DNA from 2 places in the Aequorivita sp. 609 genome. Region 1 is predicted to be linked to the other one. Evidence: riboswitches for the same ligand, from Rfam matches in the RefSeq annotation. Region 1 holds a riboswitch; the other holds the start of a gene.

Region 1 (8,276 bases):
AATAATGGAAGATGAAATTGGTTCATTTACACAAATTCCGCTGCGTTTGGCTTGGGCTATAACTATTCATAAAAGTCAGGGACTCACTTTTGAAAAAGTAATTATCGATGCCCAAGAAGCATTCGCACACGGACAAACCTATGTAGCTTTAAGCCGGTGCAAAACTTTGGAAGGAATCGTTTTAACCGGTCCGTTCTCTCGAAAAAGCATTATCAACAATCTGGAAGTTGCTTCCTTTAGTAAAAATGCCGAAGAGAACCAGCCAGATGCTTCTATTTTAGAAACTTCGCAGATAGCGTATCAACTTAACTTGATTAACGACATTTTCAATTTGCATGGTTTTTTAAATCCGGTTAGTAGAGTTATAGATATCTACTTTAAAAATAAAGGCAGCATCAATGGAAATTTACTCGAACAATTAACCATTTTAAAAGAAAAAGGTGTGACCGAACTTTTAAAGGTTAATACAAACTTCCAAATTCATTTAAAAAACTTAAGTGAACACGAGGCTCCAGAAAGTAATGTTCAGCTACAGGAACGCTTTAAAAAGGCTGTTTTTTATTTTGAAAAGCACTTGCAAGATTTTGTTATACGACCTTTAGCCGATTTAAATTTTACCACAGATAACAAAGCAATTAATGAAGATATTACAAATCAGCTTAATAATTTGGAAGAATTGATAGCTGTAAAACAGTATTGCTTTAAAGGTTTAAAAGATGGTTTCAATACTTCAAAATACCTCGATTTGCGGGCTAAAGCCGCACTACAGGAAGTAGAAAAACCAAAACGCAAAAAATCCGACTTTAACGCTTCAACTGAAAATAATAAATTATTTGAATTACTGCGAGAACTCCGCACCATGTTTTCGGAAGAAGAAGCTATTCCACCCTATCAAGTTTTTACCCAAAAAGCGCTTTATGAAATGTGCGAAGTATTTCCCACAAACGTGAATCAACTGCGACAAATATCCGACATTGGAAAAGTTAGACTTAAAAAATACGGTGCGGCAATCCTGGAAGTAATTAATAATTACTGCGAAGAAAACTCAATAGAGCCAAAAAATGAAATCAAATTGGTTCCTAAAAAAAGTAAAACACAACAAATCTCTTTCAACTTATTCAAATCGGGAATGAGCATTGCCGAAATTGCTAAAGAACGAGGTTTTACCGTAGGAACTATTGAAAGGCATCTCAGCACTTTTCTTGCTACGGGTGAAATTAGAATCACCGAATTAATGCCTGTGGAAAAGTACCTCGAACTCAAAAAAATAATGGAAACCGAAGACTACAAGGGTTTTGGCGATTTAAAAAGCAAAATTGATGATAAATTCACTTATAGCGACTTACGAATGGTTGCCAATGCACTTCAACTCGAGATAGGCACGGAAACCTCAAGCCAATACTTCTAAAGTAAATTAAATAAAATAAGCAATGATTACAGCTAGGATAACTGCTGTCATTTTAGAAAGATTGAATTTATGGTTTTTAGAGCTTTCAAAAAGTATTGTTGTTGAAACGTGTAAAAAGATCCCTATCACAATCGCTGTGATTGGTGTTTCGTATTGATGGAAGAAGTCGTAATGAGTCGAGAGATAGTTCCCTAGAGGCGTCATTAAGGCAAAAAAGAATAGGAATAACAATGTAGTCGTTCTTTTATACCCAGCGGTTATAAAAAAGAAGGATAGAATGATGGCAACAGGCACCTTATGAATAATAATAGCCGTTAATAAATTGTTTTCTTCAGAAATTGGAAAACCTTCCATAAAGGCATGTATGCCTAAACTAATAAAAAGGACCCAAGGAAAATGTTTGTTTTCTGAATGAAGATGAATGTGTCCGTGTTCTGCACCTTTAGAGAAGAACTCTAGAAATAGCTGCAAGAGTATTCCGAGCATTATATATACTCCAATACTTTTAGAATGGTCTTCAAATACGTGTGGTAACAATTCAAAAACTGTTATAGATAAAAGAAATCCACCGCTAAAAGCTAGAAAAACTTCCATATTGCGCATTTCCTTTTTCTTTAAGAAAAGTGCGACTATGTAACCTATTACTACGGCTAAAAAAAGTAAAATATAATTCATTAGTTAAAAATCAGGATTAATCTTTCTGAGGTGTTTTCATCAAATTTATTGAGTTTGTAATCTCCAAAAACTGCTTTTAACGTTACTCCTGCCTTCTCAAAGTAGTCTTGAAAGTCTTCTAATCTTAATGCTTTTACTCTTTCAGTAAAATAATAGTCATCTCCTTCATCATTGAATCGGATATTTTTTATGATATAACCATCTTCAACATATTTTTCAATATCAAATAAAATTCCACCAATTTCTTTTTTTTCTGAAGGAACTAATTTTTTTATAGCTAAATCGACGTTTAAAAAGTCTATAACCCCATATCCATTCGATTTTAATTCAGATTTTATTGCTTTAATTGTTCTTAAGTTATCTTCTTCTTTTTCAAAATAACCAAAACTTGTATAAAGATTAAATACAGCGTCAAACTTTTTGGGATATGGTAAACACATATCGTGGACTTCAAAATGGAGCCTGGGTTTTTCGTATTGTTTAGCATAAGCAATACTTTCTTCAGAAAGATCTACTCCTGTTACATTAAACCCTTGTCGATATAAATATTTTGAATGTCTGCCTTTCCCACAGGCCAGATCTAGAATACTGTCGTTCTCTTTTAATTTTAAATAATTAGTAAGCGTGTTCATAAACAACGCCGCTTCTCTGTGGTCTCTGTCTTTATAGAGAATATGGTAATATGGCGTGTTAAACCAGGAAGCGTACCAATTGTTTTTTTCTTTTTGCATAGTTATCGTTTCGCACTGCTAAAATACTGTATTTTTGCAGTAAAACTGATTATATATTATGGTAAAGAATTTTAAAATGGTAGCTAAGACCCTTTTCGGGATGGAAGAGCTACTGGCTCAGGAACTTCGTCAATTAGGAGCGTCTTCTATTGAATTAGGAACCCGACATGTTTCCTTTGAAGGAGACACTGGCTTTATGTATAAGGCAAACTTATGCTGCCGTACTGCAATTAAAATTCTGAAGCCAATTACAGCCTTTAATATTTTCACAGAAGAAGATTTATACAAAAAAGTTTATGAGATGCCATGGGAAAACTATATGGACGTAAAAGGTTCGTTAGCAGTTAATGCTACTGTTTTTTCAGATGTATTTACACATTCTCAATATATCGCTTTAAAGACCAAAGATGCTATTGTAGATCGTTTTCGAGATAGGGAAGGTGTTAGGCCAGATGTAGATTTAGACCACCCTACCTTACGAATAAATGTACATATTGATCGTAATATCTGTACTATCTCATTAGACAGTTCTGGAGAGTCATTACACAAACGTGGTTATAAAGTAGAAAGTACCCTTGCTCCAATAAATGAAGTTTTAGCTGCAGGTATTTTAATGCTATCTGGTTGGCAAGGGCAGTGTGACTTTTTAGATCCAATGTGTGGGAGTGGAACTATGTTGACTGAAGCTGCAATGATAGCATGTAATATTCCACCTAATCTAAATCGTGAGGAATTTGGTTTTGAAACTTGGCCAGACTTTGATGTAGATTTATATGAGAAAATAGAAGAAGCAGCTCTTAAAAAAGTTCGTGATTTCCCTCATAAAATTTATGGTTTCGATTCTGATCCTGTTGCTGTTCATAAATCTAAGGAGAATATAAAAAGTGCAAATCTTCAAGAATTTATTGAGGTAAGACAACAAGATTTTTTTGAAAGTGAAAAACAGGGAGAAAAGTCGTTGTATATGGTTTTCAACCCGCCTTATGATGAAAGAATATCTGTGAATGATGTTCAGGAGTTTTATAGCTCTATCGGGAATACATTAAAACGTGGCTATCCTGGAACTCAGGCTTGGATGATTACTTCAAATATGGAAGCGCTTAAGTTTGTTGGACTTCGTCCTTCGAGAAAAATTAAGTTGTTCAACGGGAAATTAGAATCCAAACTTGTGCGTTATGAAATGTATGAAGGAAGTAGAAAAGCTTCTAAGCAGTAATTTTTTAGATCAATTTCTTTTTCAGGAAAATCTGACGTCATAAAAATTTAGTTTATTTCTAAGATATCGACTCGGTGATTATTAGAGAAATCGGTTATTGGCTTAGGAATAAGTTGATGATTGGAGTTTCTATTGAATACATTTTGCGACTCACTTCTTTGTTGTAATTGAAAAGTGATTTTTTACTTTACAAGATACTTTATTATATCTGCAACGGCACTTCAAACTGGCTCAACTATTATCTTGGGTTTTGAGTATATAATAAAACACAAAAAATTTATATACGCCGCTATAGCTATGTGTATTATATGAAACTGGTTTCATTGTCTATTGATAAAATCATAATTTATTCTTGTCTTATTTAAAAATAAATTGTATTTATGCAGTATCATTACGAGTTTCTTAATTGAAACAGCAACCTGCCCAAACAGGCGAAGGTGCTAAAACGATGAGCCGGTCCAGGAAAAATATGTTATCCTACACATTTCATTTGTTTTTTGTAATGGTTTAATTTTTTAATTAAATCTATTATGGAACATCTTTTATCAAGCAGAAGAGAGAGAGAACTGAATATCTCAAACTTCTTAGAAGTTTTTGAAAACTTGTCTGATGAAGAACTCATAGACAATTACAAAAGTGCGCATACAGCCAATATTGAGGGCGTACATTTACAAGCTTTACGTTTAATAGCTATTCGTAAAGCAATTATTAGGAGGTTTAATAAAACTCCAAATGATTTCAAAGACACTATTTTAAACATTAATGAAGGCTCTGGAATTCCAAATTTAAGCCTAGAAATAGAAGACCCAAAAATTCAAATCGCCAAGGAGATAAAGAAAAAATTTGCTACACAAACAGATACGGAATCTCAGGTAATTATTCATATCGATTTAGGTCCATATCGCGATGTTCAAAGATTGCGAATTTGGAATAACACTTACCTAAAATGCCATCAGACTGCAAGGAAGTCTAAAATGCTTTTTAGTGAAAATATCGCAGTATATCCTAACTGGTGCTTTGTTAAGCCTGGGACAATTTTCTCGTTCACTTTAATCTTCGAAAATCTTCCTAAAGACTGTCTCGCTTTTGATTTAATTGAAGATATACCAGAAATGGGTGGTTTCTTTTTCAAAGGAATAAGGAGGAACAATTCGAACGTTTATCATTTACGGATGTAGGAAAGTTTAAACGATATATAGCAACCTTAAAAAATACAAGAATTATTAAGGTGAAAGATTACCACCAACTATCACCTCCACAACTTATAATTAATAAATAATATGAATCCCACTAATGTCAATTTAAGCAATTCAAAAATCTCACAACCAATTGATGTGATTTTCTCTTCTATAGAAAAAGATTTTATTGATGTATCAGAAATCATTACACAAGATAGATTTCCTTATTTGTTATGTTTACCTGCTGAGAATGTCGTGGCTTTATTAGATTTCACCAATGTATCACCCTATGAGATTTGGTATTTTGATGAAGAATTTAAATTCTCTGGAAAAGGATTTAGTTTGATTTCGAGTAAAGGTTCTTTTAGAATTCAAACACTTGCTAAGTATATTGTATTGTGGAATAGAGAAAGCCAGTATTATAAAAAGTATGGGGCATTTAAATGTGATGAAATTTGTTTGATGGAATAAACTTGAATTTATGAGAAATAATAATAATACATTGGAAAACAGGCAAGAGTTTTTAGATAACGACCAGATGCCCATCGTCTTTTCAAGTCTAATAATAAATGTAGCCTCGGTCAACAAGAAGTTTGGAACATTGAAAGATTTTATGACAAAGTTTGATTTAAATGGACAGACTAATGGGAAACTATTAGTTGTAGCTGAGATGGTCTCTCCACCTTACAACCTTATACAAATTGTTGAAAATCGGCTTCGCCCTTTGGGTTTTGTAAATAAACGGGATTATGTATTTGCTGATGAAGAGTTAATACATGGTGCTGGAGATACATATTCACCTTACCTTAATCAGCCTCACCCTACTTGTAAAAATATTCCTTGGTTAGGCAGTTTAATAAATGCTGATGGGAACTTCGTCTGGTATAAGGAAAAGGTTGAGAAGGAGGTTCGAGAGGTTGATTTTCCAATCGTTAAATTTAATGTATGGAAAGAAATAGGTGTACAGAAGGCAGAGCAATCTGTATTAAGAAATATCAAAATGAAACATGGGGCTATTCCAGAGTCTAGATTAAAATATATGAAGAAACTGATTGAACTTGACGAAATGGGTCTTATCGAATTGTTTAATACGTACGTTGGGCGAACGCATTTCAGCATTGAAATGCAAAGCGATATAATGCTACTTCAGGATGAGCTATTAAAAAGGGATTTAGATTACAGTGCTATTTACGATGGTAAATCATTCTCGTTTGTTAAGAAGATAAAATTAGATGGGCAAAAAGTAATAACTATATAGAAAACCAAACTTATGAAGCACAAACATCACATAGTATTTTTTACCGGTGCAGGGATTAGTAAAGAAAGTGGCATTCCTACATTTAGAGACAATAACGGACTCTGGTCTAACCATAAGCTTGAAGAAGTAGCCTCTATAGAAGGGTTTAACAAAAACCCACAACTTGTATTGGATTTTTATAATGAAAGAAGAAGAGAGGTTGAAAAAGCTCAACCAAACTTAGCGCACAAATTAATTGCTGAATTAGAAGATAGGTATGAAGTGTCTGTTATTACACAAAATGTAGACAACCTACACGAAAGAGCTGGCTCTACAAATGTTTTGCATTTGCATGGTGAACTGACCAAATGTAGAAGTATTAAAGATAAAAACCATATTTACCCGTACACTAAAGATATTCAACTTGGTGATTTGGCAGCCGATGGAGGTCAATTAAGACCACATATAGTATGGTTTGGGGAAGAAGTTGCTGAAATTGAGAAAGCCATTACAATAGCTGAAACGGCAGATTTGTTTGTTATTGTTGGAACTTCAATGGTAGTGCAACCAGCGGGATCATTGTTACTGTCTGTTCCTGTAGATGCTCAAACAGTTTATATTGATATAAAGCCTGATGTGGAAAAAGGTATAAATTTATTAGTACTACAGGAGAAAGCTACAACTGGAGTAAAGTTGTTGGTTGAAGAGTATCTGCCTTAAACATTAGAACTTTTATTTTAATAGTTTTTTTATTGTGTAACCGAAAAGATTACAATAAAAAGTGTGATCTCCATAGGCACCAGTCCTGCAAATAGAAAACCACGGACTGCGTCCTTGCTTTGTAATTTTATTCCGAAATTTTGAGCGAGCTCAATTTCTCCATAAAACAACAAAACCACGCCTATCGGCGTGACTTTCTATGTGATCAGTGGAGCCGGGGAGGTTACAATAAAAAATGTGATCTCCATAGGCACCAGTCCTGCAAATAGAAAACCACGGACTGCGTCCTTGCTTTGTAATTTTATTCTGAAATTTTGAGCGAGCTCAATTTCTTCATAAAACAACAAAACCACGCCTATCGGCGTGACTTTCTAAGTGATCAGTGGAGCCGGGGAGATTCGAACTCCCGTCCAAACGTGCAACCATAATGCTTTCTACATGCTTAGTTTTCATTTAGATTTTCGTGAGATTGCCGGTCGAAAACTACCAACGCACTCCTTATCTTTACTTGAGCTTCACGATGCCATCAAAGCACTAGCATCGCTAGGTTTACTTTTACGAAGCCACTAAATCAACCGCCGTAAACCAAGGCCGTTGAGTGACTTCCTGCTTGCCCACCTTGTGGGCCGAGGCACATCCTACTATGATTCGGATTATGCAGCTAGGGCGTAGTTATTCTCGCCGTTTAAAAAGTGTGAAATATGATATTTACGAGCTATATCCCAGCGCTCGGCATGCTTACAATACAATTAGACCCGCTGTCAAAACCAGTCGGCCCCATTTATTTGTCAGTGATTTTCAGAGAATTAACAGAAATAAACAACGTTTACGCTACTTTTTCTCTATTATCTAGCTACTAACTAACGTGCAAAGATACAAGAAATCTATTACATTTGCGTTCTTATAAATTCCAATACTCATTTTTGTTCAAAAAATATACCAAAATGCCAATAACCTTTGCTATTATAAAAGAACGTAAGAATCCGCCAGACCGTCGCGTAGTTTTTTCACCAGAAAAATGTCAAGAAGTCATAAAAAAGTTTCCCGATGCACGAATTATCGTGGAATCTTCAGATGTTCGTATTTTTTCTGATGAGGCCTACCGCAATGC
Region 2 (8,276 bases), on a different contig from region 1:
CCCCAGTCTGGATAGTTATATCTACGCTGCCATTCATTAAAACCATAAGTTTTTCGATTAAAAGAAAGTATAAAACCCGTGGGATGACCCGTAATTACATGCTGAATATCGGAATTGTGTTCTAGAATAGTTCCGTAGAAAAAATCCGCTTCTAAGGAAACAGGCTTCAACTCTTTTTCTTGAGAAAAAAATGGAAGACTAATTAAAAGAACAGTAAATTTTAAAAGAAAATGCTTCATATTTTTTTTATCGGCGATAAAGATAAACTAAACTATAAACATTGAATTAGAGCATTTCTTTTCTTTTTCTCGCTTCTACCTTTACCGTTCACCCCTAAGCTTTTACAGAATATTAATTTGAAATAAAATTTAGAATGGTAAATTTTTTAAATCCACATTTCCCCCTGAAATAATAATTCCAATTTTCTTATTCTGAAATCTTTGTCTCTCGCGAAGCAGAGCAGCTAAAGCCACAGCACTAGAAGGTTCTACAACAATTTTTAAACGCTCCCAAATGAGTTTCATTGCTGAAATTATTTCGGTTTCTTCAACTCTGATTATGTCTGCAACCAAATTTTTAATAATAGGAAAATTAACATCCCCAAGAGATGTTTTAAGTCCGTCGGCGATGGTGTTTGTGGTTTTGTTGGACTCTATTTTTCCTGTTTGAAGACTTCGGAAAGCACCATCTACTTCAAAAGGTTCTCCACCAATAGTTTTACGATTCTTTCCGAAATATTTTACTGCAACAGAAGCACCTGCAATTAATCCTCCGCCCCCAACTGGCGCAAACAGATAATCTAAATTCTGATGCGTTTTTAACAATTCTAAAGCTGAAGTCGCATTTCCAAGGATTACATTTTTATCGTTTGAAGGATGGATAAAAGTTGCCGCAGTTTCATTTTGAATCCTCTCGGCTTCCTGCTCTCTGGCCATTGGTGTTGATTCAGATTCTGTGATGATTCCGCCATAACCTTTAACGGCCTCCTTTTTCACTTGGGGTGCGTTTTTAGGCATTACAATATATGCTTTAACTCCCAAGTTTTTTGCAGCTAAGGACAAAGCTTGTGCAAAATTTCCTGATGAATGCGTTACAACTCCTGCCCTTCTCTGAGCTTCAGACAGTTGAAGGATAGCGTTTACGGCACCACGCATTTTAAATGCACCCATTCGCTGAAAATTCTCACATTTGAAATATATTTCAGCACCTGAAACTTCATTTAAAAAAGCGGATTTTAGCACAGGTGTATTGTGAACGTATGGCTTCACACGTTCATAAGCCTCTTCTACTTCACGCTGAGATGGAATCATTTAAATGGAAATTAGATATAACCTAATACAAGTTTAGCTTAACCCTCTAGAATATTTAAATTCTTTCCATTTAACTCAATGCTATAAGTCACTTTTACCGAAGCCTCCATAGTTATTGAAACTGAACAATATTTCTCGAAGCTTAATTTTGCTGCGCGAACTGCTTTAGCTTCATCAATATCACCTTCCAAATAAAGTGTTACGTGAATAGCTTTAAATGGTTTTGCCTCACGAACTTCTTCGCGTTGACCTTCTACTTCCATTTTATAAGAAGTAATTTCTTGTCTTTGTTTTTTTAATATTGAAATAACATCAATGGCACTACATCCCCCAACACCCATTAATAAAAGCTCCATTGGGCTTGCGCCTTTGGAAGGTTCGTCGGTTTTACTATCGATGAAAACGGGAACGCCCGAGGCGCCTTTTGCTTCAAAAAGATAATTGTCGTTTATTCTGTTTAAGGTAACTTTCATGTTTTATATTTTATTTATCGTTTAATTAGAAATGACTTAAGGTTGTAAGACGTAGGAGGTAGGACTAATTTATACAGGATTTTTTTTGTCATAAGCCTTATGTCTTTTAGCGAAGCGGTCTTATGTCTTACGTCTTTTTCAATCTTTATCACTTATTCTCAAAATATCTCCAAAAACACCACGAGCAGTAACAGCTGCACCAGCTCCGGCGCCTTGAATTACAATTGGATTATCACCGTAACTCTCTGTGTATATTTCAAAAATTGAATCGCTTCCTTTTAAAGCACCTAACATGCTATTTTTAGAAACACTTACTAAACTTACATTTAAAAGAGCTCCCGTTTCCTTAGACAAATCGCCGTGCAAATCTGCTACATATCGAAAAACAAAGTCCTTTGGCTGGTTTTTCTTTTTAATTTGAAACGGAACATCCAACTCTTTCAATCTTCCCAAAAACTCTTCTTTTGAAACGTTCCGTAAATCCTTAGGAATTAAATTCTGAATTGTAATATCTTTCAATTCATTGTGCAAATCCAATTCACGCGCCAAGATAAGCAATTTCCTTCCAACGTCATTACCACAAAGGTCTTCCCTCGGGTCAGGCTCAGTATATCCTTTATCAATTGCCGATCTTAAAACTGAACTAAAAGTTCTATCAGACTCTGAAAACGTGTTGAATATATAACTTAAGGAACCAGAAAACACACCTCGAATACGAGTGATATTTTCTCCTGAAAGATGTAATAGTTTAATGGTATCTATCAATGGAAGTCCAGCTCCAACATTTGTTTCATATAAATAATGACGCTTTTTTGCAGTTAACTTTTTTCGAAGTTTTTGGTAAAACTTCAAGTTTAAAGTATTGGCAATCTTATTTGAAGATACCAAGTGAAAACCATTTTCAACAAAGGTTTCATAATTATGCACAAATTCAGCATCAGCCGTGTTATCAACTAAAATCAGATTTTGAAGATTGTGGTTTTTTGCAAAGGAAGTAACATCCTCTACGCAAAATTTTTGTCCAAATTCCTGTTTTTCTTCCAACCAGTTTTCATTTAAACCCTTTTGCTTAATCAAAACTGTTTTTGAATTTGCAACTGCGAAAATATTCAAATCTAAATCGCGCCTTCTAGATATTTCTTCCTTAGAGGATATAATTTGGTCTATTAAATGGCGACCAACATTGCCATGTCCGAAAATGGCAATATTTATTTTCTTCTTTTTTATATTATTTAAATCTATAAGGTTCGACACCTCGTTATCTAATACTTGAGTGCTCATAAATTTTTGTTTTATTAATTTCTTGCTTGTTTTACAGCAAGGCTTCTGAATTAAAGATGGGGTTCAGAATTTCCGCCAATTGTTCGTATTCTATTAAAAAAGCATCGTGTCCGTGAATAGAATTTATTTCAGAAAAATGCACTTTACTTTTTTTAGTTTTTAATAAAGAATACGTCTGTTTTATTTCTTCATTTAAATAAAATCCGTCGCTATCTATTCCAACCAAATGAATATCTCCTTCAATTGTTGAAGCTAATTGTAAAAACTCATCTTCAGATTGTAAACCGCCAGTCATCAATAAATGATTCATCAACTTATAGGCATGTAAATGAAAGCGGTTTTGCAACGTATTACCGTGATGAAGCAACCAACTTTCTACATTATACAATGAAGCAATTTCATTTAAACTTCTATTAAATTTTTGTTTAAGAGACTGTGGAGTTCTGTAAAATGTCATCGCGTGAATGCGTGCATCGTGAACAGGATTTTCTGAATTATTTAATAGTTGCTTTTGCACTCTGCATTGTGCAATTACCCAATCGGTAGCTTTCCAATCGGTAGCAATAGGGATTAACTTCTGAAATAATGCAGGTTTTAAAACTGCCATTTGCCATAAAATACTTCCTCCTAACGAACCTCCGATTCCAGCAAATACTGATGAAATTTTAAGTTGTTCTAATCCGTTTATAAACCAATTAGCAACATCGTAGTTTGTGATGACTTCATAATTTTTAATGAGATAACCGTCGTATCCATTCCCTGGAATATTGAATGAAAGAATGGTGTATTTATTAGTATTTATACATTTTTCAGGACCAATTAAAGCTTTCCACCAACCGTTTTCACCACATACATTACTGTTTCCTGTTAGCGCGTGAGTTACCAAAACAATTGGAGCTGAGCCTAATTCCCTCCCAAAAACCTCATAGGTTAAGGGAAGGTTCTTTAAGCACAAACCGCTTTGTGTGGTGTATTCTTTTATTTTTAGCTGTGTGATTTGAGACATTATCTTAGCTGTAAGAAGATTATTTTTATTTAAACCAATTGCTCTTTAAAAACTTCCTGAAACGCTTGTTCTAAATCAGCTTTTAAATCTTCTATATTTTCCAATCCCACGGAAAGTCTGATTAAATCTTGAGACACCCCAGATGAGGCTTGGTCTACTTCATTTAGTTGTTGGTGAGTGGTACTTGCAGGATGTATAATTAAAGATTTTGTATCGCCAATATTTGCTAAAAGTGAAAAAACTTTTACGCTATCAACTACTTTTTTAGCACTTTCATATCCGCCTTCTACACCAAAAGTTACAAGTCCGCTTTGCCCTTCTGGAAGATACCTTTGAGCTAAATTATAATACTTATTATCTTCCAAACCTGGGTAATTTACCCAAGCTACTTCCTTTCTATTTTGTAACCATTTCGCAAAATTCAGTGCATTTTCACTGTGTTTTTTTATTCTGATTTCTAAGGTTTCTAATCCTTGTAAAATTTGAAAAGCGCTAAACGGACTTAAAGCTGCACCAAAATCGCGAAGACCTTCCAGGCGAACCTTGGCAATAAAAGCAGCTTCTTTTAAAACATCAGCGTAAATCAATCCGTGGTATCCTGCAGATGGCTCAGTAAATTCAGGGAATTTACCATTGGTCCAATCAAAATTCCCAGCGTCGATTATAACCCCTCCGAGAGTTGTCCCGTTTCCGTTTATGTATTTTGTAAGTGAATGGATTACAATGTTTGCTCCGTATTCAATAGGTCGCAATAAGGCTGGGGAAGCAACGGTATTATCAACAATCAACGGGATTTTATTCTCTTTTGCTTCAGCGGCAATAGCTTCTATATCAAGAACATCTAATTTGGGATTTCCAATCGATTCGATAAATATAACTCTCGTATTTTCCTTAACGGCATTTCCAAAATTTTCAGGATTAGAAGCATCTACAAAAGTTGTTGTAATGCCTAACCGCGTTAAAGTAACATTCAGCAAGTTGAAAGTTCCGCCATACAAACTGCTAGATGCTACTATATGATCGCCAGCACGAAGCAGCGTCAACAATGCTGTTGATACAGCAGCTGCACCAGAAGCTGTTGTAACTGCACCAATACCGCCTTCCAAAGCTGCTAATCGTTTTTCCAATACATCGCAAGTTGGGTTGTTAAGACGAGAATAAATATATCCTGCATCGGAGAGATTAAAAAGATTCGCCGCATGGTCTGTATCTCTAAAAACGTAGCTGGAAGTTTGGTAAATTGGGACTGCTCTAGTTCCACCATTTGCGGTTACGTCGTGTCCTGCGTGCAACAAATTTGTTGCGAAATTGTGTTTTGTACTCATTTTTCTAATTTTTTGAGTTAATAAATAGATTAAACCAATCCCGAAATAAATTCGGGACAATAGAAAAATGTTAAAAAGAATAAATGAAAAGCAGCTTCAGAAAAGAAACTGACTTGTCGTTATCTATCATCAATCCTAATAATTCAGGATAGTTGTAGAATGTAGCACCTTCATTCCGGAGAAAGGGTTGCTAAGGCGTCATAGGGTCTATTCCCTCGGCCTTTCTTGATAACATTTCAATAAAAGTTTGAACTTTGTGTGTGCAAATATAGGGTCGGAAAAAATTAATAACCTAATTTTTTGTCAAAAATTTTTAAAACAAATCTTCAGTTCATTTTAATTCTATACTTTTGCAGCAGATAATTTAAGAGGAAAGATTTGACTGATTGCAACCTCCCTAAAAAATGCTAAAGGCAGTGAGAACTTCCCAAGGTCGCGACCCGTCAAATCTTTTTTTAAATAAATGACTTAAGACTATAAAATATAGGACTTTAGGCTATTCACATAAATGTATGTCATAAGCCATTAGGCAAGTCTTAAAACATTTTATTCTAGGTCGTTTTTAATGTTTTTTAAAAATTTAATACAGATTATGGCTTATTTATTTACATCAGAAAGCGTTTCTGAAGGACATCCAGACAAAGTTGCAGATCAAATTAGTGATGCGCTTTTAGATAATTTTTTAGCTTTCGACCCAGAAAGTAAAGTTGCTTGTGAAACCTTAGTTACCACCGGTCAGGTTGTTCTTGCTGGAGAAGTAAAAAGCAATACTTATCTAGATGTACAAACGATTGCCCGTGATGTAATTAATAAAATTGGTTACACTAAAGGCGCGTATCAATTTAGTGGGGATTCATGTGGGGTAATTTCATTAATTCACGAACAATCTCAAGATATTAACCAAGGTGTAGATCGCGAAAATAAAGAGGAACAAGGTGCTGGAGACCAAGGAATGATGTTTGGCTATGCTACCAAAGAAACAGAGAATTATATGCCTTTGGCATTGGATATCTCACACAAAATAATGTATGAATTGGCAGCGCTTAGAAGAGAAGAGGACGAAATAAAGTATTTGCGTCCCGATTCAAAAAGCCAGGTTACAATTGAATACAGCGATGACAATATTCCACAAAAAATTGTTACAATTGTTGTTTCTACACAGCACGACGACTTTGATGAGGACGACAAGGTTATGCTTAAAAAAATTGAAAATGACGTAAAGAAAATTCTTATTCCTCGCGTTAAGAAGCAATTCCCTGAGCACGTTCAAAAATTATTTAACGATGATATTACTTATCATATTAATCCAACTGGAAAATTCGTGATTGGTGGACCACACGGAGATACAGGCTTAACAGGAAGAAAAATAATCGTTGATACTTACGGTGGAAAAGGTGCTCACGGTGGTGGTGCTTTTAGCGGAAAAGACCCAAGTAAAGTTGATAGAAGTGCAGCTTATGCGGCTAGACATATTGCTAAAAACCTTGTTGCTGCAGGTGTAGCTGATGAGATTTTGGTACAGGTAAGTTATGCTATTGGTGTAGTAGAACCTACTTCAATTTTAGTAAACACTTACAACTCTAAAAACGTAAATCTTACTGATGGTGAGATTGCTAAAGAAGTGGCAAAGATTTTTGACATGCGCCCAGCTGCAATTGAAAAAAGATTAAAACTTAGAGAGCCTATTTATTCTGAAACGGCTGCTTATGGACATATGGGAAGAACTCCTCAAACCATCACTAAAACTTTTGAAAGCCCGTACAACGGAAAAGTAGAAAAAGAAGTTGAGCTTTTCACTTGGGAAAAATTGGAATATGTCGATAAAGTAAAAAAAGCTTTTAACATTTAACAAAGTCAGGTTGAGCTCTTCGACTTGGCTCAGGATAAACTAAAGTCGAAACCTATTACATTTATAGTTCTCAATTCTATAAAAATAAAAAAATCCCAAATTCCAATTGAATACTTTGGAATATGGGATTTTTTACTTGGTGCATTTAAGGTTTACATTCCTCCTTTTCTTTCTGGAGTTCTTGGCGTAGGCCACTTTTGTTGCTCGCCAGTTCGTTTATTAATTGGAAGGTTTATTTGCTCTCTAGAGGTAAACTCTGGATCTTCCGAAGCTTTATAAGCCATGATTGCAGCTAGAATAGCATTGTGTTGCACATCGTCAAAAACAATTTTATCGTAGGTATCTAAGTTGGTGTGCCAAGTATAGTTCCAATAACTCCAGCTTAAAGAGCTCAAATTAAAAGCAGGTGCACCCGCAGCTACAAAACTAGCATTGTCTGAACCTCCACTTGACGGCCATCCTGGAAAAGTTGTTTCAATATGCTTGCTAATAGTGTCTGGTACTGCAGCTAACCAACGGGAAATATAATCGTAAGAGTGTAAGAATCCTGCTCCGTTAATTTTAACAGCTCTCCCTGTACCGTTATCTTGATTAAAAGCTGCTTGCATATTTTTTACGATTTCTGGATTATCAGCAACAAAGGCAGAAGATCCGTTTAGTCCTTGCTCTTCACTTCCCCAATGCCCAGCTAGAATTGTGCGTTTAGGATTTGGGTACACTTTTTTCAAAATACGCATTGCTTCCATCATTACAAGAGTTCCAGTACCGTTGTCTGTAGCACCTGTTCCTCCATCCCACGAATCAAAATGAGCAGAAAGAATTACATATTCGTCGGGTTTTTCAGTTCCTTTAATTTCAGCAATAGTGTTGAAAGCAGGAGCTACACCTAAGTCTTTAGATTGTGCTATTATATTTATTTTAGGTTTATCACCATGCTCAACCATTCTATATAACATAGTGTAATCCTCCAATTGAATATCTACAGTTGGTATTTTCTTAGTACGCGCCGCAAAAATTTTGTTAGCGCCAAAA

What was found. A riboswitch is a leader RNA that binds a small molecule or an ion and turns the genes downstream of it on or off. The one in region 1 is predicted to bind S-adenosylmethionine.
Region 2: another riboswitch for S-adenosylmethionine. It lies ahead of H4O20_RS11985 (O-acetylhomoserine aminocarboxypropyltransferase/cysteine synthase family protein); the one in region 1 lies ahead of H4O20_RS02450 (hypothetical protein).

Annotation. Positions count from the first base shown of each region.
Region 1 covers NZ_JACJVM010000004.1:70,887-79,162, reverse strand. Annotated here, with positions in the region: gene H4O20_RS02470 (helix-turn-helix domain-containing protein) at 1-1,408, shown strand, start outside; gene H4O20_RS02465 (ZIP family metal transporter) at 1,415-2,083, opposite strand; gene H4O20_RS02460 (bifunctional 2-polyprenyl-6-hydroxyphenol methylase/3-demethylubiquinol 3-O-methyltransferase UbiG) at 2,083-2,814, opposite strand; gene H4O20_RS02455 (class I SAM-dependent RNA methyltransferase) at 2,873-4,030, shown strand; SAM-I-IV-variant riboswitch at 4,414-4,509, shown strand; gene H4O20_RS02450 (hypothetical protein) at 4,561-5,208, shown strand; gene H4O20_RS02445 (hypothetical protein) at 5,311-5,679, shown strand; gene H4O20_RS02440 (hypothetical protein) at 5,690-6,466, shown strand; gene H4O20_RS02435 (Sir2 family NAD-dependent protein deacetylase) at 6,479-7,165, shown strand; RNA gene ssrA (transfer-messenger RNA) at 7,546-7,944, opposite strand; gene H4O20_RS02425 (NAD(P)-dependent oxidoreductase) at 8,116-8,276, shown strand, end outside.
Region 2 covers NZ_JACJVM010000035.1:41,407-49,682, forward strand. Annotated here, with positions in the region: gene H4O20_RS11960 (acyloxyacyl hydrolase) at 1-239, opposite strand, end outside; gene H4O20_RS11965 (pyridoxal-phosphate dependent enzyme) at 369-1,310, opposite strand; gene H4O20_RS11970 (OsmC family protein) at 1,349-1,783, opposite strand; partial or broken gene H4O20_RS11975 (aspartate kinase) at 1,922-3,001, opposite strand; gene H4O20_RS11980 (alpha/beta fold hydrolase) at 3,096-4,070, opposite strand; gene H4O20_RS11985 (O-acetylhomoserine aminocarboxypropyltransferase/cysteine synthase family protein) at 4,100-5,395, opposite strand; SAM riboswitch class I at 5,512-5,630, opposite strand; gene metK (methionine adenosyltransferase) at 5,988-7,244, shown strand; gene H4O20_RS11995 (M20/M25/M40 family metallo-hydrolase) at 7,397-8,276, opposite strand, start outside.